DNA from 4 places in the Pseudoalteromonas luteoviolacea genome. Region 4 is predicted to be linked to each of the others. Evidence: predicted binding sites of a transcription regulator. Region 4 holds the regulator's gene; each other region holds the start of a gene.
The links. The regulator sigma-54, encoded in region 4, starts transcription at its own class of promoters, with help from an activator protein. The targets are predictions, from matches to a motif close to GTTGGCACGNNNNTNGNNT.
Positions count from the first base shown of each region.

Region 1: S4054249_RS04900 (P-II family nitrogen regulator) is a predicted target of sigma-54. The motif match lies at 3,063-3,081, and genes of this name have one in related genera.
Region 2: glnA (glutamate--ammonia ligase) is a predicted target of sigma-54. The motif match lies at 3,869-3,887, and genes of this name have one in related genera.
Region 3: flgB (flagellar basal body rod protein FlgB) is a predicted target of sigma-54. The motif match lies at 4,432-4,450, and genes of this name have one in related genera.

Region 1 is NZ_CP015411.1:1,137,997-1,145,409, reverse strand. Features, by position in the region: gene mrcB (penicillin-binding protein 1B) at 1-1,327, opposite strand, end outside; gene S4054249_RS04905 (ammonium transporter) at 1,437-2,666, opposite strand; gene S4054249_RS04900 (P-II family nitrogen regulator) at 2,677-3,015, opposite strand; gene S4054249_RS04895 (GGDEF domain-containing response regulator) at 3,147-4,415, opposite strand; gene S4054249_RS04890 (S10 family peptidase) at 4,662-6,185, shown strand; gene S4054249_RS04885 (hypothetical protein) at 6,383-6,925, shown strand; gene S4054249_RS04880 (5-formyltetrahydrofolate cyclo-ligase) at 6,925-7,413, shown strand, end outside.
Region 2 is NZ_CP015411.1:258,194-265,606, forward strand. Features, by position in the region: gene ntrC (nitrogen regulation protein NR(I)) at 1-482, opposite strand, end outside; gene glnL (nitrogen regulation protein NR(II)) at 493-1,557, opposite strand; gene S4054249_RS01080 (DUF4124 domain-containing protein) at 1,661-2,155, opposite strand; gene glnA (glutamate--ammonia ligase) at 2,403-3,809, opposite strand; gene S4054249_RS01090 (ABC transporter permease) at 4,241-6,682, opposite strand; gene S4054249_RS01095 (ABC transporter ATP-binding protein) at 6,695-7,413, opposite strand, start outside.
Region 3 is NZ_CP015411.1:1,399,596-1,407,008, forward strand. Features, by position in the region: rRNA gene S4054249_RS06065 (16S ribosomal RNA) at 1-141, shown strand, start outside; rRNA gene S4054249_RS06070 (23S ribosomal RNA) at 537-3,418, shown strand; rRNA gene rrf (5S ribosomal RNA) at 3,599-3,713, shown strand; gene S4054249_RS27135 (hypothetical protein) at 3,993-4,118, opposite strand; gene flgB (flagellar basal body rod protein FlgB) at 4,616-5,029, shown strand; gene flgC (flagellar basal body rod protein FlgC) at 5,032-5,463, shown strand; gene S4054249_RS06090 (flagellar hook assembly protein FlgD) at 5,479-6,156, shown strand; gene flgE (flagellar hook protein FlgE) at 6,195-7,413, shown strand, end outside.
Region 4 is NZ_CP015411.1:4,419,447-4,426,859, reverse strand. Features, by position in the region: gene S4054249_RS19080 (HPr family phosphocarrier protein) at 196-474, opposite strand; gene rapZ (RNase adapter RapZ) at 471-1,316, opposite strand; gene ptsN (PTS IIA-like nitrogen regulatory protein PtsN) at 1,329-1,784, opposite strand; gene hpf (ribosome hibernation promoting factor) at 1,787-2,074, opposite strand; gene S4054249_RS19060 (RNA polymerase factor sigma-54) at 2,101-3,612, opposite strand; gene lptB (LPS export ABC transporter ATP-binding protein) at 3,654-4,379, opposite strand; gene lptA (lipopolysaccharide transport periplasmic protein LptA) at 4,376-4,909, opposite strand; gene lptC (LPS export ABC transporter periplasmic protein LptC) at 4,896-5,447, opposite strand; gene kdsC (3-deoxy-manno-octulosonate-8-phosphatase KdsC) at 5,444-5,995, opposite strand; gene S4054249_RS19035 (KpsF/GutQ family sugar-phosphate isomerase) at 5,997-6,968, opposite strand; gene S4054249_RS19030 (calcium/sodium antiporter) at 6,977-7,413, opposite strand, start outside.

The sequences.
Region 1 (7,413 bases), 1.6 Mb from region 4:
GGCGCTCCAAATACGGTAACCCTGACACGATAGCCTCTTCCATCGCGCTTTGTTTTTGCAACTCAAAATACGTAAAGATCCGCACACCTGCGTGAATAATATCGTCACTAGGGACTAAATTTTTTAGCTCTCTATTCACTAACTCCAGATAGCCTGGATAGGACTGTAGCAGACTCTCCTTCAAAGGCTGGATCTCAATTTGACGCTCCAGTGCCTGACGATATTCAGTGGTTGTGATAATGCCATTTTCTGCCATCAGACGCAGTACTAAGTCTCTACGCTCCATAGTCCGCTCAGCATACCTGCGCGGATTGTAAAACGAAGGCCCTTTCACCATCGCCACTAATAGTGCGATTTGGTCGAACTCTAATTCATCAACGGGTTTTGCAAAATAAAACTCCGAAGCCAAACCCATACCATGCACGCCCTGATTGTAAGCTTGCCCTAAATAAACCTCATTAAGGTAGGCTTCTAAAATTTCATCTTTGCTATATCTGTAATCCAAGATTAAAGCGATAAACGCCTCATTTATTTTTCGAATGATTGAGCGCTCGCGAGTAAGATAAAAGTTTTTTGCCAGCTGCTGTGTCAACGTACTGCCACCTTGTACCGTGCGGCCTGCGCGTATATTGCTGTATAATGCTCGCATGATTGACCAAACAGACACCCCATGATGTTCATAAAAGTTACGGTCTTCTACTGCTAAAAGTGCTTGCTTTAACACATTAGGAAATTTAGCCAATGGCACAAATTCACGATCTTGATTTGTCTCATTTCCAATACGTGCAATTTGCACAGGCTCTAGTCGTTCACCAGAAATACGTCGGCCACTTTCATCAACGATATTTGCCAATTTCTTACCCGCAAAGTTCAGCGTGAAGACCCGTGATGACTCTGCACCTTCATAAAACTCAAATGCTCGCCGGAAAATGGTGATAGTACGTCCTTGAATGAGATATTGGCCAGTTCCTTTTATTCTATTAACCCTTGAATAATTAAGCCGTTCTAACTCCCAAACCACTTCTTCCTCAGAAAGATATTGATCCGGATAAAATGACATAGCCCGCGCATAGACTTGCACAGGCAATTGCCACTTATTTCCTTCAAATTGCTTGCTTACTTTGGCGTCTAGATAAACAACATACATTGCCACCGCACAACAAACAGCAAGGCCACCTTTCCATATTAATGCCCAAAGTGTTTGCAACACTCTTGATTTAAATAATCCAAGACGCTGCTTTAATGACATTTTTTTAGGGTTAGGTGCTTTTTTCGTGGACCGTTTTGGCTTTGATTTATTTGCAGGAGTACGTTTTTTCTCTGACATTTACCGAAGCGATATTTACCTTAATTACAATGATGCTAGATTAACTTAGATTAACTGTCACTGAAACTAAAAAAGCAGGCTGACGCCTGCTTTTTTAAGTGCTTACAAACTAGTGATTCCGTATTGTGACAAATTCAGGGTAAGCATCCACACCACAGTCGTGTTGATCCATGCCACTGAGCTCCTCTTCTTCAGTCACTCTGATCCCCATGGTTTTTTTCAACAGCGCCCATACTAAGTATGATGTGACAAAAACAAAGCCTAGAATCGAAACCAGTCCAATTAGTTGTGATATGAAGTTAGCATCACTATTAGAAAACGGTACCATCATCACCCCTAGACAGCCACACACCCCGTGTACAGAAATTGCGCCGACAGGGTCATCAATTTTCAGTTTGTCTAGTGTGACAATACTAAACACCACTAAACTGCCGCCAAGCGCACCAAGAATACAAGCTAACAGAGGTGTTGGAGAAGCAGGCTCCGCCGTAATCGTTACAAGACCTGCTAATGCACCATTCAAAATCATTGTTAAATCAGCTTTTTTCCACATGATTTTACAGACTAACAGCGCTGAAATTGCGCCTGCGGCTGCGGCTGCATTGGTATTGAGCATGATCTGGCTCACCGCAATCGCATTTTCTTTATCCGCTAAAAAGAGCTGCGATCCGCCATTAAATCCAAACCAACCCATCCACAAAATAAATGTGCCAAGCGTTGCTAGTGGTAAATTAGAACCTGGGATTGGGTAGATCTCTCCATGCTTGCCATACTTTCCTTTTCTAGCACCTAACAAGAGTACACCAGCCAATGCAGCTGCAGCTCCTGCGCCATGCACTATGGCAGAACCTGCAAAGTCAACAAACTCTAATTCAGATAAGAAGCCAGCTCCCCAACTCCAATAGCCCTGAATTGGATAGATAAGCCCAGTAAGTACCACTGTAAATAACAAAAATGCCCATAACTTCATTCTTTCAGCAACTGCACCAGATACGATAGACATCGCCGTCGCAACAAATACTACTTGGAAGAAAAAGTCAGATTCAAGCGCGTGATCTGCATCGGCGGATGCTTCACCGATCAAGGTGCCAAAACTGGGCACAAAGCCACCTTCTGAGTTACCCACATACATTATATTGTAGCCAATCAGTAAATACATGGTGCATGCGATAGCGTAGAGCGCAATATTTTTAGTCAGAATTTCAGTGGTGTTTTTCGATCTCACCAAACCAGCCTCAAGCATGGCAAAACCTGCGGCCATCCACATCACTAAGACACCTGATATTAAAAAATAAAAAGTATTGAGTGAAAATTGTAATTCTATGATTGTGTTATCCATCAGGTGCTCCTCAAATAGCTTCTTCGTCTAATTCACCCGTGCGGATCCGCACGATTTGCTCTAGGTCATAAACGAAGATCTTGCCATCGCCTATTTTTCCGGTGTTTGCTGCTTGTGTTAAGGTGTCGACGACGCGTTGGCAGTTTTCACTGTGAGTCGCAATTTCAATTTTAATTTTGGGGATAAAGTCGACTTGGTATTCTGCTCCTCGGTACAGTTCAGTATGACCTCGTTGTCGACCAAATCCTTTAACATCGACCACGGTCATGCCCTCTATCCCAAGTTCGGCAAGTGCTTCTCGCACTTCGTCTAATTTAAAAGGCTTGATTATCGCACTTATCATTTTCATTGTTGGCCTCCAATGGAGAGTGATTCCTATTGTTGATGGAATACACAATCCAACCTTTATGCCAAAAAGATAAGTTAATATTTATCAGTAAGATATGATTACAAAGAAGAAAAAAAGATTAAAAAATGCACTTAGGTGGTGCACTGTTCAATTATTTTGTTTGATTTGGTGCAAGCGGTAACAGCACTATTGCGACCCTGCGCTTTGGCTTGATATAAAGCCTTATCTGCATGACGCATTACTTCGCTTAAAGTTGAAAACTCACATTTTGCAATTCCAATGCTTAGGGTACATCGCAGTCGATGCTCATCCACATGGAAAACGTTATCTGCAAACTTCATACGAAAATTATCAAAAGCCGCTTTCGCTTTACGCATATCACTTTCGGCCAACAGTACGGCGAATTCTTCACCACCAACTCGTGATACTAAGCTATCAGAAAATGACTCATTCAGTAGCTGCGCCACTTGTGTAAGAATACTATCCCCACCTAAATGACCATATTGATCATTGATCTCTTTAAAGAGATCGAGGTCAAGTAAAGCCAAACAGCTGTGGTCCAGCCCTGTTTTTAGTAAGCGGTCCATTTGCTGGCAAAAATAACGTCGATTATATAGACCGGTTAGGTAATCCCTATGAGCATAGTCTTTTATCTCAGCAATCAAGTTAAGCTGTTCCATGGTTTGCATTACACGGCAATGGAATTCTTCATTCATAAATGGCTTCATCAGAAAGTCATTTGCACCGTATTTAATGAACTTTGCAGACAACCCATGAGTTCCTGCACCAGACAATCCAACAATGGCCAAATCATCTCTACCGCGGAAGTTGCGAACAGCTTTTACTAATTCGAAGCCATCCATCGTTGGCATAGCATAGTCAGTTAATAGCAGTTTTACTTCATGATCAGCTTTAAGCATAGTAAGTGCTTGCTCACCGTCTTGTGCTTCAAAAACGGTGAATAGCTGTTTTTCTAGCATTTGCCTCATAACCGCCCGGCTAATCATTGAGTCATCAGCAATCAGTGCTTTGCAGCCTTGGTTACGCAGTAACCGGCTCACAAGTTTTATTGCATATAAGTACGAGTCACGGTTATCTTTGATGACATAGTCGACCACTCCCATTTCAAGCATTTGTTGTCGACTGTATTCATCAATTTTAGAAGTCAGAACAACTGTAGGCACGTTATGGCTTAAAGTTAATTGCACCACTTCAGCGTCCATTGCATCAGGCAATGTTAAATCTACCAAGGCTAAAGTGTAGCGATTACTCGCAAGTAGCGCTTTACTTTCCTTGAGAGACCAAGCAAAGTCTATGTCGACATTTAAATATTGTGATGCCAAATGGCGTAAGATCTGTTGAACAACCTTACTATCTTCAACAATTAATACTTTTTGCATAGAAACTTTCTCTAATGACTACAGTGAGAGCGTAGCTAAACAAGAATTTAACAGAGCTAAATACTTTAATACTACAGACATAAGGGTGAAATATACGCGATTTTTGTGACAAAAAAAACCTGCATCGCCCCTAAATGGTAAACAAATTGTAATGGGCTGCAATTATTGCTGTTTAGTCTCATTGACTTTGAATTCAGCATTAAAAAAGCTTTAAATGTAAGCTGGAAGAGAATACCGAGGAACCCCATGACAGCTGTACCTAAAATTATATCAGGTCTAGTATTACTGTGTATCAGTGCGCTCAGCAGTGCCAATAGTAATCCACACGGCCAATTAAGCTTTGACATAGATCATCAGGTCACAACAAAACATAAAACAACCATCAATGGCTCAAAGCTAAACTACTCCGTATCAACGGGCACACAGCCATTGTGGGATAACGAAGGCCACCCAATTGCTTCTTTGCATTATACCTACTACAAAAAAGATAAAGTAAAGGACATAGCAAAGCGACCGCTGCTTATTTCATTCAATGGTGGACCCGGTTCCGCGTCAGTTTGGATGCACATTGCTTATACAGGACCGCGAGTGCTCAAAATAGACGATGAAGGCTACCCGATGCAACCGTATGGTCTAAAAGATAACCCTTACTCTGTTCTAGACACAACCGATATTGTTTTTGTAAACCCCGTTAATACTGGTTATTCACGAGTATTGCCAGACAAACAAGGCAAAATGCCTAGCAAAGAATTCCAACAAAAGCAGTTTTTTGGCGTCAATGCTGACGTAAAATACCTAGCAGCGTGGCTCAATACATTTATTAATCGCCACGATAGAGCACTCTCTCCCAAGTTTTTAATTGGTGAAAGCTACGGTACAACTCGTGTTGCAGGGCTTGCTCATGAATTACAAAATCAGCAATGGATGTATTTGAACGGTGTGATTTTGGTTTCTCCTACAGATATTGGGATCAAACGTGATGGTCCTGTTAAAGCGGCTAATCGCTTACCTTATTTTGCGGCAACAGCATGGTACCACAAGGCATTAGATAACCAACTTCAAAATAAAGACTTACTTGAATTGTTAGAAGAGGTAGAAGCTTATACACTTAATACCTATCTCCCTGCGCTTGCTAAAGGCGCGATGATCAGTGATAAAGAAAAACAAGACGTTACCGCTCAAGTTGCCAAGTATTCTGGTTTATCTGAGCTGTTTGTCGCACAAAATAACTTAGATATCCCAGCTGCAGCATTTTGGAAAGAACTGCTTCGTGATAGAGAGTTAACCATCGGCAGACTTGACTCAAGGTATTTGGGTATCGATAAACGTGCTGCAGGTGACATCCCTGATTACTGGCCAGAACTCACTTCTTGGTTGCATTCATTTACACCAGCTATCAATCACTATTTCCGCCAAGAACTCAATTACAAAACAGATATAAAATACAATATGTTTGGCTCTGTCCACCCATGGGACAGAACAAAGAATAATGTTGGTGAACGTTTACGTTTAGCGATGGCGCAAAACCCTTATTTACATGTGATGGTTCAGTCAGGGTATTACGACGGCGCAACTAACTATTTCGATGGTAAGTACAATTTATGGCACTTAGATCCAAGCGGTAAAATGAAAGATAGGCTGAGTTTTAAAGGTTATCGCTCCGGTCATATGATGTATCTGCGCTATGAAGACCTGAGACTCTCAAACGAAGACTTAAGAGAGTTTATTTTGCAAGCTTTGCCTAAATCTGGTCAAGCTGCTAAATATTAACCCTTTCGAAGTGGAGGACTCCCCTCCACTTTTTATTCCAATTTCTCTGTGTATCACCTCATTTATTCCATCCGTTACCCACAAGTAGCACAAAGCCAATTCTGGTCAATTGCAATAAGCCACTCTCGTAGATTTATTCAATGCTTCCGATGGCTTTTTGGGTATACTCTTCCTATTAGAAAAAAATGAGATCATCTATGAGTGACCAATTTAGAGTTGTTTTTGTCGGATTTAATGCTGATACAGACAGCCAAAATGCGATGGAAAGCTTAGCCACAAAGTTAGGCGTATCAAAGAAAAAAGTTGTTGCATTTACACAGGGGAAACCGCTATTTGGTGCAACTGATAAAAATAAGTGCTTAAAGCAGGCTAAGCTACTAGCCATTTATGGATTTCAAAGCAAAGTACAGCCTCAGCAAAGCGATATGCCAAGCTCACCTGCCGCCAATAATGCAGCAAACGAACGAGTATTTGAAGCCCTTGATTATATCACCAGTAGCCTAATTAGAATTGAAGAAAAGCTAGAAGAGCTTGAGCAACGAGTAGATGGACAAAACAAAAGTGGTGAAGAAAAAGAAGACAACCAATGGCAAAGTGATGAGCTCTTTGATGAACTTGACTTAGATACCGAGCCTAAACCAAAGTCCAAAAAGCTACTTTATACACTGCTTACCATTTTATTTATCTTACTCATTATATTGGGCTTCAGCTTAGCTTTCCCTGAAATGGTACAGCTCTAATGAAAGAAAATTCAAGTTGCGACATAGAAAAAGCGCAAGTTAGAAAAAATATTCGTATATCCGTACGAAAAAAAAGAAATTCTTTGGATGAAAATTTTCAAACTAAAGCTGAATATGATTTAAATATTAATTTTATTCAACATATAAAACCCCAAAAAAGCACCCGTATTGGGGTCTACTTACCCAATGATGGAGAACTTAGAACAACCCTTTTAATTCAAACACTTTGGGATAGTATGGTGGACGTTTACCTGCCTGTAATCCATCCCTTTAGCGGCACTACTTTGCTATTCCAAAGATATGAAAAAAACTCAACCATGAGCCAAAACCGCTATGCTATCTTAGAACCTAAATTGAATTGTAATGAAATTTGCCCAATAGAGCAGTTGGATTATTTGTTAATGCCATTAGTCGCATTTGACGAACAGGGTAATAGGTTAGGTATGGGTGGCGGTTATTACGACCGAACACTTGCCAATTATTATAAT
Region 2 (7,413 bases), 740 kb from region 4:
CTCATACTTGAAGCCGATAGTTTACCTATGGCTCTAAATACTTCTTGCATGGCAGGCGCTTCACCAATGATATCTGGTTGATCAACTGTCGCATCTAGAGGTTTACTTTTGGCATTTTGTTGCGCTGCACGATAGGCTCTGTCGGCAAGTGATGTCGCTTCCTCTAAATCAAATGGCTTGGCGAGGTATTCAAATGCCCCCTTTTGAAACGCGTTTACAGCAGAGTCTAGGTCTGAATGGGCGGTCATGATAATAACAGGCAGGGAGGGGTATAAACGATTTACTTCCTCGAGCAATGCCATACCATCCAACCCAGGCATTCGCACATCAGACATCAAAACTGCTGGCTGACCGTATTCAAGTGCTGTTAATACATCTTGTCCATTGGCAAAGCTTTCAGTGGCAAAACCTGCTCTGGATAAAGCTTTTTCCAGTACAAATCGGATAGAGGCGTCATCGTCGACTAACCACACACTTTTCATTATTTGCTCCCTAGCTTTCTTCAAAGGGTAAGTAGATACAAAATTCCGTATGTCCGGGCCAACTGTCACACTCGATAAAGCCATTGTGCTGTTCAATTAAAGTTTGAGCGATTGATAAGCCAAGCCCCGAACCGCCTTCTTTATTGGTGACCATAGGGTAAAAGAGTGTGGCTTTTATTGCTTCATCTATCCCAGGTCCATTGTCAGCGACTTTGATCAGTAGTGCTTTTCTCAACATTAACTTCCCGCGTCTGACTCGATGGCATATACGGGTGGTGACACAGATCTCCCCTTGGCCTTTCAGTGCTTGCTGGGCATTTCTGACAAGATTGAGCACCACTTGTTGTATTTTTGACTCATCAACACAAATATCCGGAATACTTGGATCATAGTCTTTGCGCAGTGTGATCTTATGTTCTGTCTCCAGCGCACTGAGTTTCAATATAGATTCAAGTACTTTATGGATATTACACAGTGTGCGTTTGGGTAATTCGTTTGGTCCCAGCAACCTATCTACGAGCTCTCTTAAGCGATCAGCTTGCTCGATGATTAGCTGCGCACATTCATTGCGCTCCTGTTGGTCAACTTCATACTGCAATAATTGCGCCGCTCCGCGGATACCGCCCAGTGGATTTTTTATTTCATGGGCTAAACCACGGATAAGGTTGCGCGCAGCTTGATATTGATGGGCTTGATTGAAGGCTTTATCAAAGCGCAATTCTTCATCAATTCGGCGACATTCTAGCTGGATATACTGACGTTGATTATGTTTGAGTTTACGCGCAAATAAATTGATGGTACTGGCACGGTTATCAATAAAGACAACGTCTACCTTGTGTTGTTGGCAGTCGATACCGTCTTCTAATACGTAACGTTTTAACCTTTTTAAGTCGATTAAATGATGATGAAAAATACTCTCAAATGGCTGTTCAATCAGTCGCTTTTGCCCTAGCCCTAAAAGTTCGCTGGCACTGCTATTGGCATAGTGAATCTTAAAGTCTTCATCGAGTAAAATAATCGAGGTTGACAGGTTTTGCCAAAGTTCAGGCAATATCGAAGAGTTGAGGTGTTCCATTGTGGGTCGCCTTGCACCAATTTGGTGCATATTAATCTAACACAAAAAATGTGTTTGCAGTAGTTATGCTTGTTATCACCATAGGTGTTTGTGAATGTGGTGATTAGTTGGCTCTTGTCGCTTTGTGCAGATAAAAAATAGTTTCATCACTTTTAGTCACCACCTTGCCTTTTGAATCAAATACCATCAGTTGCAGTGAATGCTCTCCGCGCTCTATATTTCGAAGCGCAAACGTAATGGTATGCTGTTTTGGGCCTGTTGGCTTACCGTCTAAAAAAAGTTGTACAGTAAAATCCTTAGCGAACCTTGGTGTGATTTGACCACTGACATAAACACTGCCTGTATTATCACGCAATGTTTGCTTGTGATTCGGTGCAATGATGGAAGCTTTGTACTTAGGGGCTGCAGGGTTCTGTGAACTGCCAGTTAAAATGCTTGTATCCGTTGTAGGCATGGTTAAAAATTGCGTATTGATTTTAACTTCAGCAGCGCCTTTTTTGGGGGTATCTGAGTAAACCCAGTTGCCGTTTTCATCTTTCCAGCGATACACTTTTTTGTCTGCATGGGCAGCATGGCTTGCTACACATAATATAATCACTAACCAGAGTCGACTCACAGCAACCTCACTTTACAAAATAGCTCAGTACAAAAGTGCACCACCATTGTGCCAGTGTTAACACGCACAGATTAACTGTAGAGGTTTTAACACGGTTTTGCCATTAAAAAAGCCCGCTAAAGCGGGCTTGAGAACACATATGATTTAAGCGCGCATTTACACTATAAAGTGCAGTGAATAGTGCGCTTTGGTATTTAACTACCTCTATCCACTGTAAATAATTTGCGAATTAAACGCTGTAGTACATTTCAAACTCAACTGGGTGAGTTGTCATGTTAAGCTTTTCAACTTCTTGAGACTTAAGTGCAATGTATGCATCGATTAGGTCGTCAGTGAATACGCCACCTTGTGTTAAGAACTCGCGGTCTGCGTCAAGTGAAGCCAAAGCTTCTTCTAGAGATGCTGCAACAGTTGGGATTTCTGCTGCTTCTTCAGCCGGTAGATCGTAAAGATCTTTATCCATTGCATCGCCAGGGTGGATTTTATTTTTAATGCCGTCAAGGCCCGCCATTAACATTGCAGAGAAAGCAAGGTAAGGGTTGGCTGTTGGGTCAGGGAAACGTACTTCGATACGACGTGCTTTCTCTGAAGGAACAACTGGGATACGGATTGAAGCCGAACGGTTACGTGCAGAGTAAGCAAGCATAACAGGTGCTTCGAAGCCAGGTACTAGACGCTTATATGAGTTAGTAGACGCGTTAGCAAATGCATTGATTGCTTTAGCATGCTTGATGATACCGCCGATGTAGTAAAGTGCATCTTCAGATAGACCGCCATACTTGTCACCTGCGAAGATGTTTTGACCATCTTTACCTAGTGACTGGTGACAGTGCATACCAGAACCGTTATCGCCAACAACTGGCTTAGGCATGAATGTTGCCGTTTTACCATAGTGATGCGCCATGTTGTGGATAACATACTTCATCTCTTGGATTTCATCTGCTTTGATAACCATGGTATTGAAGCGTGTTGCGATTTCATTTTGACCCGCTGTTGCTACTTCATGGTGGTGTGCTTCAACAACTTGACCAAACTCTTCAAGTACTAGACATGTCGCACTTCTCCAATCTTGTGAAGAATCAACAGGAGCTACTGGGAAATAACCGCCTTTAACGCCAGGACGGTGGCCAGTGTTGCCTTCGTCATAGCTCTTGTCTGAGTTCCAAGATGCTTCTTCTGCATCGATAGAGTACATAGAACCCGACATATCTGTTTTGTATTTAACATCATCGAATAAGAAAAACTCTGGCTCCGGACCAAATAGTACAGTATCAGCAATACCTGTTGAACGCATGTAGTCTTCAGCGCGCTTAGCTACTGAACGTGGGTCACGTTCATAGCCTTGCATGGTTGCAGGCTCTAATACATCACAACGCACAATCATGGTTGTTTCTTCAGCGAATGGGTCAAGCTTAACTGTGCTTGCGTCTGGCATTAATACCATGTCAGATTCATTAATACCTTTCCAGCCAGCAATAGATGAACCATCGAACATTTTACCGTCTTCAAAGAAGTCTTCATCGGCTTGATGATGAGGGATTGAAACGTGTTGCTCTTTACCTTTAGTGTCCGTGAAACGTAAATCTACAAACTTTACTTCATTCTCTTTAATAAAATCTAAAACCGATTGTGACATGTGTCCTCCGACTCGTGGGTTATTTTTTGCTGCAATGATTTGCTTAACTGTGTCCTGTTAAGCGTGATCTGTGCCAAAAATATAAGTTTATGAAATTAATGTGTTATTTTGTTTTTAGATGTTGGTTAAGCGCATATTGACCTAAATCAGTGCACCAATAAAGCGCATTCTGCACTAATTTGGTGCAATGTTTGAGAGTGTGAAGAGAGTGGCTTATTGCAGCCACTCTAGTATGTTAAGTACATATAAAAATGCAGGGCTAGTATGGTTTAGTCGGTAGAGTTCGCAGCATTCATTAACCAAGCATAGACCAGTTATACTTCCTATGGAAAATAAAAATAAACCAGCCGCCACAGCAAGCCATAAGCAACATCTCAGGAAGGAAATTATCATGATATTGCATTCTGGTTGACGGCTGGTTTGAGACATGGCTAGGCGCCTTTTAGCGCGTATTGCGCTGGCTGGCGTATGATTGTCCATGCAGACAAAATGGTGATAGCAACTACAAGACTAGCAATCAATGCAACAGGGATTAGCCAGCTCCATACACTCATCATTTGCATCATTGGCGTCGAAGCTGCACTTAGATAGCCGATAAATAATACGCTGGTGGATGCGATGACTGCGATAAAGAACGGTTGCATGTTTTCAGTCAGTACTAATTTGAAAATTGCCATGGGCGTCGCACCGATTGACATTCTGATACCTAGTTCATAGCGTCTTAGCGCAATCGCATAGTTAAATACCCCATAGATTCCGATACCAGCAAGTACTACTGCCACTAAAGACAGTACGATAGTAAAAATACTTGCGACACGTTGAGCTTTGAGGTGAGACGAAAGAATTTGCTCCGTAGTTTGCAAATCATAGACACGGATCTGTGAGTGGACTTGTGCTAATAAGTCATTAATACCTTGTCGAGAAAGCTGTGCATTTGGTTTTGTTTCCAAAACAATAATCGGGTACATGGTATTCACTCGGGGTCGGTAAATACGAGAAATTGGTTGCTGGTTTGGCAGATTTAAATTATTTACTACACCTACCACAGTGATTGGGTCGCTAGAATTTCGAGCATACAATTTGGCGCCAATAGGTGCTTGTCCTGAAGCTTTGATTATATCGGCCATAAATTCGTTGATAATCACAACCGGTGCGCTATCTCTAGCTTCTGCATCGGTAAAGTGGCGTCCTTGAGTTAAGGTCAAACCGAATGTTTCAAAATAGACACGAGTGCCCCATACTCGCTTGTGCGTCACTATGGGTTTATCCATACCAGGCTCTAATTGTGAGTGATATGACGTGAATTGCTCTAACCAGTATGAGATGGGTGGATAGCTGCCGACACCTGCACGCACTATGTCACTGTGTTGGTTTAGTCGCTCTGTTGCTTCTAATACGAGCGCTGCACGTTGCTGTGTAGACATTTCATTGAGTAAAGTCCCTAGGTTGAGCGCGATTTGCGACGTATTGTCGGTATTGATATGGGTAGGTGCGGTGAGCTGTGCCCAGCTTTGTTTGAAAATGCTGACACATAATACAAGCAGTGAGATACAAAAGAACACTTGTAATGATACCAATACTTGACGTGTGCGTTTTGAAACTTGTACGCCAGACCCTTTACCACTACTTTGCAATGCGCCAATAATGGCATTGTAATTGAGCTGCTTACTGACGACCCAAGCAAGTGTAAAATTCAAAATTAAGGTCAATGCAATGGCGAATAGCACGGTATTTAGGTTGAGGCTCAATTCGTCTAAACGTGCAAGTGGGCCCGCATACCCTGCTTTTAATAAGCTTAAGATAATACTTACTACACCAGTTGCGATGATAAGTGCCGCAACAAATAATATCGATAATTCGACCAAGACTTGTTTAAATAAGTGGTGAGGCTGTGCGCCTAACGCAGCTTGAATAGCAAACGCTCGTTGCTGTTCAACCGCACGAGATAATACCAAGTTACCGATGTTACTGAGGGCGATAAGTAGCAAGACTACACTGCCCGCAAGCATCATCACGCTAGTATTGCCTGCGTCGCCAATAATGCGGTCGCGATACGTGGTAAAGCGCCATTTAACACGAGTATTTGCCACGGTGGGGCTATCTGCAACAGCAGCAGGGTAGCGTGCCATTACCCAGTTGTTGAGTGCCAGCTGAGTTCGGTTGATATCCGCATCTTTCGATAATTTACCCACCAAATGTACTTGGTTAGAAGAAAAGGTCCATAATGGCTCCTGTGTATCTCGGTAGTCGTAAGGCAACCAAATATCGGTGCGCCAAGTGGGAGTCGCTAATACTGGCTCTGCAAAGTGCTCAGCAGTTACCCCGACGATAATGAAACTGATGCCTTTAAAAGTGACAGAACGATAAAGTACGTCACTGCTGCCACTGAAATGTGTTTGCCAGACATCGTAAGAGATAATCGCAACAGGTTGATTGCTGTTCAGCCCTTCATCTTCATTAAAGTGACGTCCCAATGCGAGGGGAGCATCAACAATTTGCATAAATTCAGGCGTAATAGCTCCGGTATTAAAAGTAGGGCTGTTTGGCAAACTTTGCTCAACATCAATGCTAATGTTGTGCAATGCTAAAGTTTCTATGCCGGGGTGCTGATCTTTGTAAGCTTCTATAGCGCCTAAAAAGGGTAAATAGTTTTCACGCTTTACTTCTCCATCTGCTGCCAATAGTTGGCCTTGCACCAAGACTAGCCTGTCTTGATCTGGGTAAGGCAGTGGGGCTGCGATAATTTGGTAGTTTAAATTGTACATGGCCACCATCACGCCTAATGTAATGCCTAAAGTCATGACAATGGTGAGGGCATAGCTTTTTACTTTTGCTAAGCTTTTTAGAGCGATTGATAAATTGTGTTTCAACATAATGACACCTACCTACTGTGCAAGTGGAACTTCAAATGTATGTTTAGGGTCGCTATGCTCTTCACTGTCGATGATCTTGCCATCGAGCAAATGGAGTTGTCGAGTGGCCATATCGGCATAGCGTGGGTCGTGTGTCACCATGCATAAGGTGGTGCCTTCTGCATTGAGTTGTTGCAACATGGCCATTACGGCATCACCATTAATTGAATCTAGGTTGCCAGTCGGCTCATCAACTAGCAACATGCTAGGCTCGCCAACGAGTGCTCTGGCAATCGCAATTCGTTGTTGTTGACCACCAGAAAGTTGGTTAGGTTTGTGGCTTGCACGATGACTCATATCTACTTTGGCGAGGCAGGTTTCCACAGCCCGTTTTATTTGCGCTTCGGGCATAGGATCTTTTCGATATCTCAGCGGCAGTGCCACGTTGTCATAGACCGACAGTTCATCAATCAGATTAAATGATTGAAATATGAAGCCGACTTTCTCATTGCGAATGTATGCTGATTGCGCCAATGTTAGCTGGCTGACTTCTTCACCTTCAATTTGATACTGTCCGGAACTGGGCATATCTAATAGTCCTAGAATGGACAGCAAGGTAGACTTACCGCAGCCAGAGGGGCCACAAATTGACACAAAGTCACCGCGATAAATGGTTAAATCTATACCTCTTAGTGCATGTGTTTCCATTTCTTCAGTGCTGAATACCTTAGTCACACCAGACATTGTTAGTA
Region 3 (7,413 bases), 1.9 Mb from region 4:
CCCGTCACACCATGGGAGTGGGTTGCTCCAGAAGTAGGTAGCTTAACCTTCGGGGGGGCGCTTACCACGGAGTGATTCATGACTGGGGTGAAGTCGTAACAAGGTAGCCCTAGGGGAACCTGGGGCTGGATCACCTCCTTAACGATTTAGAACGAATTTGTTCGAAGTGTCCACACAGATGATTGTTAGTTAGCTTTTAAAGCTAATTAATATTGCTCTTTAAAAATTTGGAAAGCTGATAATTAAATTCTCGAATAACAAGTAATTGTTATTCAGAGTTTTCGAAAGAAAATGCCGATTAATCATTTAGTTGATTAATTAGCGTCTACTTTAGTATTACTTAACTTCTGGCGAAGTTAAAACTGTCTTTGACTTACAACTGGCTGAAATATGCCGTAGGTTCAAAGTTATTTATTCTGAGGCGAAGCCGCCGAAGATATTGTCGCCGGGAGCATAGCTCGTCTATGTGACCAAGCAATATCTGATGGCAATGAAGCATTCAGGATAAAGAACGACGAAACTACTTTGGGTTGTATGGTTAAGTGACTAAGCGTACACGGTGGATGCCTTGGCAGTTGGAGGCGATGAAGGACGTACTAACTTGCGATAAGCTAAGTCAAGCCAGTAAGAGGCACTTGAGACTTAGATTTCCGAATGGGGAAACCCACCGCACAGCGGTATCTTACAGTGAATATATAGCTGTAAGAGGCAAACCGGGAGAACTGAAACATCTAAGTACCCCGAGGAAAAGAAATCAACCGAGATTCCGAAAGTAGCGGCGAGCGAAATCGGATTAGCCCTTAAGCTTCAGTGTAATTAGTGGAACCTTCTGGAAAGTTGGACGACACAGGGTGACAGTCCCGTACACGAAAATTTATCTGAAGTGAAATCGAGTAGGTCGGAGCACGTGAAACTTTGACTGAATATGGGGGGACCATCCTCCAAGGCTAAATACTCCCAACTGACCGATAGTGAACCAGTACCGTGAGGGAAAGGCGAAAAGAACCCCTGTGAGGGGAGTGAAATAGAACCTGAAACCGTGTACGTACAAGCAGTAGGAGCCCTTCGAGGGTGACTGCGTACCTTTTGTATAATGGGTCAGCGACTTATATTCTGTAGCGAGGTTAACCATTTAGGGGAGCCGTAGCGAAAGCGAGTCTTAACTGGGCGCTTAAGTTGCAGGGTATAGACCCGAAACCCGGTGATCTAGCCATGGGCAGGTTGAAGGTCAGGTAACACTGACTGGAGGACCGAACCCACTAACGTTGAAAAGTTAGGGGATGACCTGTGGCTAGGAGTGAAAGGCTAATCAAACCGGGAGATAGCTGGTTCTCCCCGAAATCTATTTAGGTAGAGCCTCGGACGAATACTTACGGGGGTAGAGCACTGTTAAGGCTAGGGGGTCATCCCGACTTACCAACCCTTTGCAAACTCCGAATACCGTAAAGTAATATCCGGGAGACACACGGTGGGTGCTAACGTCCATCGTGGAGAGGGAAACAACCCAGACCGTCAGCTAAGGTCCCAAAGTGTATGTTAAGTGGGAAACGATGTGGGAAGGCTAAAACAGCTAGGAGGTTGGCTTAGAAGCAGCCATCCTTTAAAGAAAGCGTAATAGCTCACTAGTCGAGTCGGCCTGCGCGGAAGATGTAACGGGGCTAAACATACCACCGAAGCTACGGCTGCGAACTTTGTTCGCGGGGTAGGGGAGCGTTCTGTAAGTGGCTGAAGGTGTGCCGGGAGGCATGCTGGACATATCAGAAGTGCGAATGCTGACATGAGTAACGATAATGCGGGTGAAAAACCCGCACGCCGGAAGACCAAGGGTTCCTATCCCATGTTAATCAGGGTAGGGTGAGTCGACCCCTAAGGCGAGGCTGAAGAGCGTAGTCGATGGGAAACGGGTTAATATTCCCGTACTTGGTATAAATGCGATGGGGGGACGGAGCAGGCTAGGCAAGCATGGCGTTGGTTGTCCATGTGAAAGGCTGTAGGCTGGTGACTTAGGAAAATCCGGGTCGCTAAGGCTGAGAGTCGAGACGAGCCACTACGGTGGTGAAGTTGTTGATGCCCTACTTCCAGGAAAAGCCTCTAAGCTTCAGTTTATATCGAATCGTACCCTAAACCGACACAGGTGGTCAGGTAGAGAATACTAAGGCGCTTGAGAGAACTCGGGTGAAGGAACTAGGCAAAATTGTACCGTAACTTCGGGAGAAGGTACGCTCTTGTTTGTGAAGGATTTACTCCGTAAGCAAACGAGAGCCGCAGTGACCAGGTGGCTGGGACTGTTTATTAAAAACACAGCACTGTGCAAAATCGTAAGATGACGTATACGGTGTGACACCTGCCCGGTGCCGGAAGGTTAATTGATGGGGTTAGACTTTTGTCGAAGCTCTTGATCGAAGCCCCGGTAAACGGCGGCCGTAACTATAACGGTCCTAAGGTAGCGAAATTCCTTGTCGGGTAAGTTCCGACCTGCACGAATGGTGTAACCATGGCCACGCTGTCTCCACCCGAGACTCAGTGAAATTGAAATCGCAGTGAAGATGCTGTGTACCCGCGGCTAGACGGAAAGACCCCGTGAACCTTTACTACAGCTTGGCACTGAACATTGACCCTACATGTGTAGGATAGGTGGGAGGCTTTGAAGCACAGTCGCTAGATTGTGTGGAGCCGACCTTGAAATACCACCCTTGTAGTGTTGATGTTCTAACTTAGGTCCCTAATCGGGATTGAGGACAGTGCCTGGTGGGTAGTTTGACTGGGGCGGTCTCCTCCCAAAGAGTAACGGAGGAGCACGAAGGTTGGCTAAGTACGGTCGGACATCGTACGGTTAGTGTAATGGTAGAAGCCAGCTTAACTGCGAGACAGACACGTCGAGCAGGTACGAAAGTAGGTCATAGTGATCCGGTGGTTCTGAATGGAAGGGCCATCGCTCAACGGATAAAAGGTACTCCGGGGATAACAGGCTGATACCGCCCAAGAGTTCATATCGACGGCGGTGTTTGGCACCTCGATGTCGGCTCATCACATCCTGGGGCTGAAGTCGGTCCCAAGGGTATGGCTGTTCGCCATTTAAAGTGGTACGCGAGCTGGGTTTAGAACGTCGTGAGACAGTTCGGTCCCTATCTGCCGTGGGCGTTTGAGAATTGAGAGGGGCTGCTCCTAGTACGAGAGGACCGGAGTGGACGAACCGCTGGTGTTCGGGTTGTTATGCCAATAGCATTGCCCGGTAGCTACGTTCGGAATCGATAACCGCTGAAAGCATCTAAGCGGGAAGCGAGCCTCGAGATGAGTTCTCACTTTAACTTAGAGTTAACTGAAGGGCCGTTGAAGACTACAACGTTGATAGGCGAGATGTGGAAGTGCTGTGAGGCATTGAGCTAACTCGTACTAATTACCCGTGAGGCTTAACCATACAACGCCAAAGTGGTTTTAAGCTTGTTAGAAGTTAAGAATAGAAAGTAGACGATAAGAATTTAATTACGCTTCCAGATTTTAGCATTGTGAATAGATAAACTCTTATGAGACATCAATTCACCTTGCGCAAATGAAATGACAAAAAGACGTCATTAACCATTTGCACGACAAGAATTTGCTTGGTAACCATAGCATTTTGGAACCACCTGACTCCATGCCGAACTCAGTAGTGAAACGAAATAGCGCCGATGATAGTGTGGGGTTTCCCATGTGAAAGTAGGACATTGCCAAGCGCCAAATAAAAGAAACCCGTTGCAGAAATGCGACGGGTTTTTTGCGTTTAAGTCCCTCGTCAACAGCTAAAACGGCTTATTGCACCTTGCGCAAAAGAAATGTACTCACTTCGTTCGCTGTCGCTAACCTTTTGCACCATGTCGTCCTGAACTCGTTTCAGGATCCAGACTTTGTTAGTTTTTACTCGGCTGCTGCGCTTATAGGGGGGTATTGATTATCTCTTGTTAAAATGGGTTACTTCACCTTGCGCGAAAAGAATGGCAGCGCTGTGCGCTGTGTCATAAACCTTTCGCACGATAATCACCTTGCGCAAAAAGAGCGTACTCACTTCGTTCGCTGTCGCTAACCTTTTGCACGATAATCACCTTGCGCAAAAAGAGCGTACTCACTGCGTTCGTTGTCATTAACCTTTTCCAGTATGTCGTCCTGAACTGGTTTCAGGATCCATGTTTTGCTTGTTTTGACTCTGTTGTTACGCTTATAGGGGGATTGATTATCTCTTGTTAAAATGGGTCATTTCACCTTGCGCGAAAAGAATGGCAGCGCTGTGCGCTGTGTCATAAACCTTTCGCACGATAATCACCTTGCGCAAAAAGAGCGTACTCACTTCGTTCGCTGTCGCTAACCTTTTGCACGATAATCACCTTTCTTATGTAAAAGCAGAGTATTCACTATGTATGCTGCTAAACCTGTAACAGCTTCTTAGTTCTTGTTATTGGTGGAACAAAATGTGCTTATTCTACTGACTAGTAAATAGTATAAATACTTTTTTGACACAAAAGGGAATATAACACTTCCTAAATTATTGATAATAATCAATTTAATTAATAAAGGTTACCAGTGTCAAAGTTGGTCTTACTTTTGCATTAACCTGTATATAGTCAAATTTTTGGAGTTGGTTATGGCAATTAGTTTTGATAAAGCGCTTGGAGTGCATCAGCATACAATGCTGATCCGTTCTCAACGTGCCGAGATCTTAGCAAGCAATATCGCAAATGCTGATACTCCCGGTTACAAAGCAAAAGATATCGACTTTGGTCGAGCACTCAATGCGGCAAAGTCGGCACAACAAAGCGGCAATCAAATGACCCGTACCAACGAAAAACACATCAGCGGTGGGACTAGGTTAGCCAATGGTGTTGAACAATTTCGTAATCCAAATCAAACAGATACGGGTGATGGTAACTCAGTTGATATACAAGTGGAACGAAACTTGTATGTACAGAACTCATTAGAGTACCAAGCTAGTTTGAACTTTTTGGGTGGTAAATTTAAAAGCTTGAAAAAAGCGCTTGGTGGTGGTCAAGGAGCCTAATTATGAGTTTATATAACGTTTTTGATATTGCTGGCTCTGGCATGAGTGCACAAAATGTGCGATTGAATACCACTGCCAGTAATATATCCAATGCAAACAGCATCAGCTCTAGTCAGGACAAAGTGTATCGTGCAAGGCATCCAGTATTTGCTGCTGAATTAAATAAAGCAGCGGCTGCACATCCGAATACATTAAGTTCGTCTGTGGGAGTAAAGGTTTTGGGGATTGTTGAAAGTGACAAACCTCTGCAGGTTGAATACAACCCGAATCATCCCAGTGCTGATAAAGATGGTTATATCTATAAACCGAATGTGAATGTTGTGGAAGAAATGACAAATATGATTTCCGCTTCACGCTCGTACCAAACGAATGTTCAAGTAGCAGACGCAGCAAAGCAGATGTTAAGTAAAACTCTGTTGCTTGGTCAGCGCTAATTGGGAGTATAGCTGATGAGTAATGATGTCAATTCCGCAACTTCGTCCTTTGTCGATTCGTTGCGTTGGCAAGATAAGCAAGTGCCAACTGAGAAAAATGATGAGTTAAAGCAGGAAGACTTTTTTGCGTTACTTACTCAGCAGTTGTCTTTTCAAGACCCGAGTAAGCCTGCTGATAATGATCAAATGATATCCCAAATGACCAACTTTACGATGGCAGAGGGTATATCAAATTTAAATACAAAGTTTGAATCGTTAGCTGCTTCAATGACATCAAACTCAGCACTTCAAGCTTCTACTTTGATCGGTAAAAAGGCTTTACTTGAGTCTGACACGATAGAACATGGTCCAGGTATGCAGGCAAGGGGCTCCATTATCGTGGCTGAACCTGTTGAAAAGCTAACGCTGAGTATTGTTAACGATAAAAACGAGCTTGTTAGAAAAATCGAGCTAGGAAAGCAGAGCGTCGGAGCAACACGCTTTGAGTGGGATGGTTTAACAAACAATGATGAACCAGCACCACCAGGTGAGTACACAATTAAAGCTGAAGGGCAGTTAAACGGTAAGTTTGAGTCTTTGCCTACAGCGACTTTTAGAAATATTGATAGTGTCAATGTCAATGGCTCTCAGGGCATTGTCATTAATACTAAAGCTGGTGCAGTTAGACTATCTGACGTTGCAGAGATAGCTTAATCAAAAGATTTAACCTTCATTTATAGAGGTATTAGAGTATGAGTTTTAATATTGCTTTAACAGGATTAGCTGCAGCCCAAAAAGATTTGGACACCACAGCTAACAACATTGCGAACGTAAATACGACAGGTTTTAAAGAGTCTCGAGCAGAGTTTGCTTCGGTATATGCTTCGTCAGTGTTTAGTGCTGGTAAGACCAAAAACGGTGATGGTGTGTCTACGACGATGGTTGCTCAGCAGTTCCACCAAGGTTCATTGAACTTTACACAAAACTCACTTGACCTTGCTATTACAGGTGAGGGTTACTTTGCAACAAGTGAAGATTTAGGCAGCCAAGATTATACGTTCACTCGTGCAGGTGCATTTAAGCTGAACAAAGATAACTTTATTGTGGATGCAAACGGTAACTTTCTTCAGGGCTTCCCTGTTGATCCAAGTACAGGTGATACAACTTCGGTGAGTTTAAGTACATCGTCGCCACTGCAGATACCGGACGCATCAGGTTCTCCTCGTGCCACGACAAATGTTTATTCATCATTTAACTTAGATTCAACAGCGACGGCACCAACCATTGCATTTGATCCAGATACAACGGCATCTTATAACAGCTCAACGTCGACGACAGTGTACGACTCTTTGGGTGAACCACATACTTTACAGTTGTTCTTCCGTAAAGAAGATCCTGCAACTGATGCAAATGAGTGGCAGGTTTATGCAACGTTAGGTGGCAAGCCATTTGATGCAAATGGTAGCGAAATTGTTGCCCCTGCAGCCATAACGCCTATTACGGAGTTTGGATTTAATGCACAAGGTTTTCCGGCACATACTGGCGCTGCAGAAACAGCTAATACGGGCACAACCTTTAACTCATTGAATTTAACCGCAGCTAATGTATCAGGGTTATTAACCAATGGTGCAACCTTTCCATCTGATATTCAATTGAACTGGCGTGATGAAGCCAATACAACCAATAAACTACCGACGCAGTTTGCCAGCCGTTTTGAAGTGAAAGCACTGGATCAGGATGGCGCGACAACGGGTCGACTAGCAGGTATTGATATTGGTTCTGATGGTAAAATTGTGGCGTCTTACAGTAACGGTGACTCTACTTTCTTAGGCCAGGTTGCGATGGTAAGGTTCTCAAATTCACAAGGTTTGACGGAAGCTGGTAATACAGGGTGGAAGAAAAGTCTAACCTCTGGGGAGCCTATTGCAGGTGAACCTGGTTCAGGTACTCTAGGTACTATCAATTCATCGG
Region 4 (7,413 bases):
CTGATCTTTATCTCGGTTGCATGCTCTATTGAAGCTGAAGACCTTCAATTATTGCTACATATAATAGTGTAATAGAAAAAATTATATAATGATTATAGCTGCTTAATTTAAATGTAACTTATGACATTTTAGTGTAATCACAGGCATCCTGTGCATAGAAAGTATTGTAATGGCAATTAAGATAGCGCCTATACGCTATTCGTCCTCATGGAATTTATTTTCTATAAGGTTTCCTATTGCTATTAGGGCATCATGCGCATCTGGACCTGTACACGTGACTTTAACTTCTTTGCCTTGACTACTTTCTAACAGAAGTAAAGCGAGTACGCTATCACCTGGCGCACTTTTTTCTCCTTGATAGAGTGTAATATCCGCATCGAACTGGGTGGAGAGTTGTGCCAATACCGTTGCAGCTCTTGCATGTAATCCCAATTTATTCTTTATTAGAAAAAGGCCTTGATGCGATTGAGTCATTGTTCTTGCTCTCGGTGGCGAATTTTCACATTAGAATGTGTTCTTTGAAAACGCTCACCAAGAGTTTGAGCTAAGTAAACTGAGCGGTGTTGGCCACCGGTACATCCAATAGCAATCGTTAAATAGCTGCGATTATTGCGCTCTAAATGGGGGAGCCAAGTTTGCATAAATGTCTGAATTTGCCATATAAATTTTTGTACTATGCTATGGCTAGATAAATAGTCGACAACTGGTTGGTCTAAACCCGTTAACGGCTTTAGCTCAGGCTCCCAATGTGGGTTGGGTAAAAAACGTGCATCAAAAACGTAGTCAGCCTCTTTTGGAATACCATGTTTAAAGCCAAAAGATTCGAATGTGATTATTAGCTGTTTGTCTTTTTGACCCAATATTTTCTCACGAACACTTTCAGCTAATTGATGCACACTTAAATCCGTTGTATCTATGGTTACATCGGCTCGTCGGATCAATACTTCGAGCAAATTCTTTTCTTGTTTAATAGCTAAATCAAGCGGAAGGTCATTTAATGACAGGGGGTGTAATCGGCGAGTTTCTGAAAAACGCTTAATCAGTGTTTGGTCGTCACAGTCTAGATAAAATACCTGTGGCTTCGCAAATCCAGGTAAGTACTCTAAAATATCGTGAAATTCTTGTTGTTCTTTTGGTAGGTTTCTCACGTCGATACTGACGGCGATTTTGTTATAACTGTCAGAAACACTGCGAACCAATGCAGGTAAGAGATTGACCGGAATATTATCAGCGCAGTAATAACCTAAGTCTTCCAATACTCTTAATGCAACAGATTTACCTGAGCCAGAACGGCCACTGATAATTATGAGCTCCACGGTTAATTCCTATTATTTATCAAACTCAACAAGGACTTGGTAAAGCTCGTTGTCGTTACTCGCTTGCCTAAGTCGCTTACAAAAATGTTTATCATTTAGTTTACCAGCGATACTTGCTAAGGTCTCTAAATGTTGTTTATTTTCACCATCTGGTACGATGAGTGCTACAAATATGTCTACACTGCGATCATCATAAGCGTCAAAAGGAATAGCCTGTTGATTTACGAGTAAAATGGCAACAACGTCATTGAGACCTGATAACCGGCCATGGGGAATAGCAATGCCTTTACCTATGCCTGTGCTACCTAATTTTTCGCGATTGAGGAGAGCTTCAAGAATATCGTGCTGATTGGCGTTTGGAATTTTTTGTTGAGCCAGTTCACTGATATATTGGAGTATTCTTTTTTTACTATTAAAAAGGACCGCAGCTTTGCTACAGTCCTCGGAAATTAGTGTGCTAAGTTTCATGATTAGTGTCGAGTTAGCTTCTCTTTATGTTTAATGACTTGCCTATCCAGTTTATCAATTAAGCCGTCTATGGCTGCGTACATGTCTCTATGTTCTGTTGAAGCGAAAAGCTCGCCTCCATTAACATGTAACGTCGCTTCTGCTTTTTGTATGAGTTTCTCGACATCTAAGATTACATGTACATTGTTTATGTGATCAAAATGCCTTTCTAGCTTCGCAAACTTACTTGTTACGTAGTCTCTTAATGAATCGGTAATTTCTACATGGCGACCAGTTAAATTTAGTTGCATAAGCATTTTTCCTTCTTTTGTTACGTCTAAATCAAGCTTTTACGTTGATTAGACGGTGGAATAGCCAAAGACTCTCGGTATTTGGCAATAGTACGTCTTGCCACCTTAATACCTTGATCTGCTAATACATCTGCAATTTTACTATCACTTAAAGGCTTAGCTGAGTTTTCTGCAGCGATTAGCTTTTTGATGAGCGCTCGAATTGCTGTCGAAGAGCATTCACCACCGTTCTCGGTACTAACATGGCTCGAGAAGAAGTATTTCAATTCATAAATGCCGCGAGGCGTGTGCATATATTTTTGCGTTGTTACCCGAGAAATTGTCGACTCGTGCATATCAACCATTTCAGCAACATCATTGAGTACCATAGGTCTCATTGCCTCAGGGCCATGTTCAAAGAATGCCTGTTGTTGTTGAACAATGCAATTAGTAACTTTCATTAAAGTTTCATTTCTGCTTTCTAAGCTTTTAATAAACCATTTGGCTTCTTGTAAATGTGAGCGAATAAACTGACTGTCACTGCTGGATTTTACCGAGCGTGACATCGCTGCATAGTGATCATTCACTCTGATTTTAGGCATCGAATCAGGGTTTAGTTCAACGACCCAGCGACCTTTTATCTTTTTAACAGAGACATCAGGTATCACATAATCAGCCTCTTCTTGCACAATACTGGCAGCTGGCTTGGGGTTTAAACTGTGAATTAACGTCATCACTTCTTTAAGCTCGCCTTCTTTGAGCTTTGTTTTCTTCATGATAGTACGATAATCACGATTTGCTAATAGATCGATGTGCTCATCAATGACCTGTTTAGTTTGCTCGAGCCAAGGAGTATCAGATGCAAACTGATTTAATTGAACAATCAGGCATTCCTGAAGGCTGCGAGCGGCGATACCAACAGGATCAAACAGTTGAATCCGCTTCAATACGGCTTCAATTTCATCGAGCTCAATAAGCTCTTGGTCATTGTCTTTGTTTAAGCTCTCTAGAATATCCTCACAAGAGACGGTTAAAATACCTGAATCATCAACCCCCTCAACAATAGACAGCGCAATAAGTCGGTCTGTCGCACTAAAAGGTGTTAATTCTAATTGCCACATCAAATACTCTTGAAGGCTTTCGGTTGTTTGACCTTGATAGACACTTTCATCTTCAGGCATAGGCCCAGACGAGCTTACAGGCGCAGCGCTGATATATTCATCCCATGTGACATCCATTGCCATCTCATCACTGAGTGTCTCTTTATTGAGTGCCGTGTCTGTGTCTTGCTCATAATCACTGAGCTGCGTTTCTACCTGTTCTTCAGTATTTGATTCCGATTTATCCGTTGTTTGTGCCTGTTCATGGGTTTTATCTAGACCATTTTCAAAAGACTCTTGTTCGTTTTCTTCTACTTCCAATAAAGGATTGCTGTCCAGTGCTTCTTGAATTTCTTGCTGGAGGTCTAATGTGCTCAGTTGCAGCAAGCGGATTGCTTGTTGCAATTGTGGTGTCATTGTTAATTGCTGCCCCATGCGCAGCTGTAGCGATTGCCTCATGTATCTCTAACAATCCTTTTCGTTGTTACGCTTGTTCTTAACTATAGCCTGAATTGTTCGCCTAAGTAGACATCTCGAACGGTTTGATCCGCTAAAACATGTTCAGGGCTACCTGAAGCAATTAATTCGCCATGGGAAACAATATATGCCTTCTCACATACATCTAATGTTTCACGTACATTGTGATCTGTGATCAAAACGCCGATCCCACGGTTTTTTAAATGCTCAATAATTTTCTTTATATCTAACACTGAAATGGGATCAACGCCAGCAAAAGGCTCATCTAATAGAATAAATTTTGGATCAGCGGCTAAAGCGCGAGCAATTTCAACGCGACGACGCTCACCACCAGAGAGTGCCATACCTAAGCTTGAACGAATATGTTGAATGTTAAATTCATCAAGTAATTCATTTAATATTCTTTCGCGTTCAATCTTGTTGAGGTCTTTTCTCGTTTCAAGGATCGCCATTAAATTTTGATAGACGGTTAACTTTCTAAAGATTGAAGATTCTTGTGGTAAATAACCAATACCTAAACGGGCTCTGCTGTGCATTGGCAGTAGCGTAATGTCCTGCTCGTCAATATGAATAGCGCCCTTATCGCTGGGGACTAGGCCGACAATCATATAAAACGTAGTTGTTTTACCGGCACCATTTGGGCCCAGTAAACCAACAATGCTACCTGCTTCAACACTTAGCTCAACATTCTTTACTACTTGCCTGCCTTTGTAACTTTTGGCCAGTGCCGTCGCTTTTAGTGTACTCACTGTGGCTCCTTGGTTCCGTCTTGCTCTTTTTCAACTGGGAGTAAAACAGTTCTTACACGTTTACCTTCTTCATTTGCCTTTTGCGCACTAATTAATTGCTTTTCCATATCATAGAGGATCTCTTGGGCAGAAATCTTCTGACCGGATTGACTAATTTCTGCATTACCTTTGATGGTCAATAATCGATTCGCGACGTCGTAGCGGACCTCATTTGCACTGGCTTTCAATAAACTACCGTCAGTTTGTCGTTCTTGGAAAATTGCCGGAGAGCCTGTTGCTACTAATAATTGTTTGTTTTCGCCGAGGTCTTCTCTGCGGTGCACCTCAAGTCTGTCGGCAAAAATTTTTCTTTGGCCATGAATAATTTCTACGTTTTCTTCAAAAACGCCAATATTAGTTTGTAGTTGCGCTTGTTGTTTTCCCGAACTGATGATGACTTGCTCAGGGTTATTATTAGCGAACACGCTTGGCGAAAGTAGCCCTATGGCACAAGTTAATAGTATGGTTGCACTTAATTTATTGCTTATCATAAATCGTTTCAGTGTGGTTGATTAGTTCAATAACCTCAATATTGAGATCGGCGATTAGCCCTTTACCTGTAATGGTTACATTAGGCCCTGTTATGATCACGGGTTGTTCTGAGCGCATCATCCGGTTCGTAATTTCAAGCCGGAGGTTGTCTGCATCTATGTGCGTGATCATAGCTGCATCATTTAAATTGGTTGCTTTAACATTGCCTTCTAAAATCAAAGTATCATTTTCATACAAAGTCGCTTCATTGGCAGTGAGCTGCCAATTGTGCTGTCCATTATGTAAAACAAAAATGGGTACTTCAAAGTGGCTGAATCCAAGCTCCTGATATAGCTCCATTCTTTGTGCTGTGATCTGATAACTCAATTGCCCGTTTTCGGCAAAGGAGGTTTGTTTCAAATCAATAGCAACATAGTCCGGTTTGGCAATTGTCTCTTCAGGTTGTGCAGGCTGCTCTGTTTGGGTCAAAAATGGATACCATAGCCACAACATAGTTGCACTGAACAATACGAGTAAAATCACCCGTAAATTAGTCATGTACTGCTTCCTTTAGAGAGAAGCTCATTGCCTTGGCTGAGCATAAGTAAGTCTGTTAACTCTCTTACCGCGCCAAATCCACCTGGCATTAAGGTTGTATAATGAGCCAGGTTTTTTACCAGTGGGTGCGCATCTGCTACGGCCACAGCGAAACCGACCTGTTGCATGACAGGGATATCTGGGCCATCATCACCGATATATGCAATTTGCTCATCAGTTAAATTTAAATTATTTTTTAATTCTTCATAAGCTTGGACTTTATCTTCTTGGCCTTGATAAATGTGGTTCACATTTAAGCTAGTCATACGTTGCTTAACAATTTCTGAATGTCGACCTGTAATGACGGCGACTTCAACACCGGTTTCAATTAGTGCTTTTATGCCAAAGCCATCTTTGGTGTTGAATGCTTTCAGCTCTTCCCCTTGATTTCCAAGATAGATCCGACCGTCTGAAAACACACCATCAATATCGCAAATTAGCAGTTTAATTGCCTTGGCTTTGTCATTGACCTGTACTGAGATTTGTTGATAAAGCTCACTAAATTGCATTTTAAATCACTCCTGCGCGCAATAAATCTTGAGTATTGAGTGCCCCAATTGGGTGTTTGTTCTCGTCAATGACAATGAGGCCATTTATCCGTTTCTTTTCCATGATATTAAGCGCTTCAGCTGCTAGCATATCTGAAAATGCTGTAGTACAACAAATAGTCATAACGGAATCAATAGTATCGTTATGTAGATCGACTTTTTGCTCAATAACGCGACGTAAATCACCGTCAGTAAATAAACCGCAAAGTTGCTTGTGTTCATTAATAATAGCTGTCATACCAAGTCCTTTGGCTGACATTTCAAATAATGCATCTTTGATTGAACTACCTGCAGGTGTCACTGGGACATCTGTGCCCTTGTGCATTATATCGTCTAAGGTCAGCAATAACCTTTTGCCCAAGCTGCCGCCTGGGTGGGAAAGGGCAAAATCATCAGCAGTGAACCCTCTAGCTTCGAGTAGGGCAACCGCGAGTGCATCACCCATAACCAGTGTAGCTGTGGTACTGGCTGTTGGCGCTAAACCAAGAGGGCAGGCTTCTTGTGATACTTTAATACAAAGGTGAATATCAGCCTGCTGCGCCATAGTTGAATTGGAATTACCCGTCATACTAATGACTTGTGCGCCAATTCTTTTGATCACTGGAATAATGCCGACTACTTCGCCTGTTTCACCTGAATTAGAGATGAGCAAGACCACATCATCGGCTGTTATCATGCCCAAGTCACCGTGACTCGCTTCACCCGGGTGAACGAAGAAAGAGGGGGTACCTGTACTCGCCAGTGTTGCCGCAACTTTGTTGCCGATATGTCCTGACTTCCCCATCCCAATGACGATGACTCTACCTGTACAATGAAGCATCAGCTCACAAGCTTGGATAAAGTTGTCATCGATATATTGATTGAGTTCAATGATGGCTTTTTGCTCTATGTCCAAAACGCGTTTTGCAGATTCAATGAGAGTGTGGTTTTTCATACTTACACCTAAATAATTGCGTACATGTAACCAACAAATGCAGCCAGTAGTACACCACCTTCCATGCGATTAATTTGTCTTTTTCCTCTGAGGTTTACACTCATTAGGATTAGTGCTGCGGTTGCGCCCAGCATAACGTAAATATCACGCTGTGAAATATTCATATCCAGTTGCGCAGGATTTAATATTCCAGCAATTGATAACACAGCGAGTATGTTGAATATATTGGAGCCGATAATATTGCCAAGCGCTAAATCGTCCTCGTTTTTTAGGACACCAGCGACGCATGCGGCTAGCTCAGGTAAGCTAGTACCGATAGCAATAATTGTTAGGCCGATTAGAAGATCACTCATGCCAAAAAACTTAGCAATATCTACCGCGGAATCGACCAGTAAGTCGGCGCTAACAGGCAGCACAATCATACCGACTACTAGCCAAAAAGCGG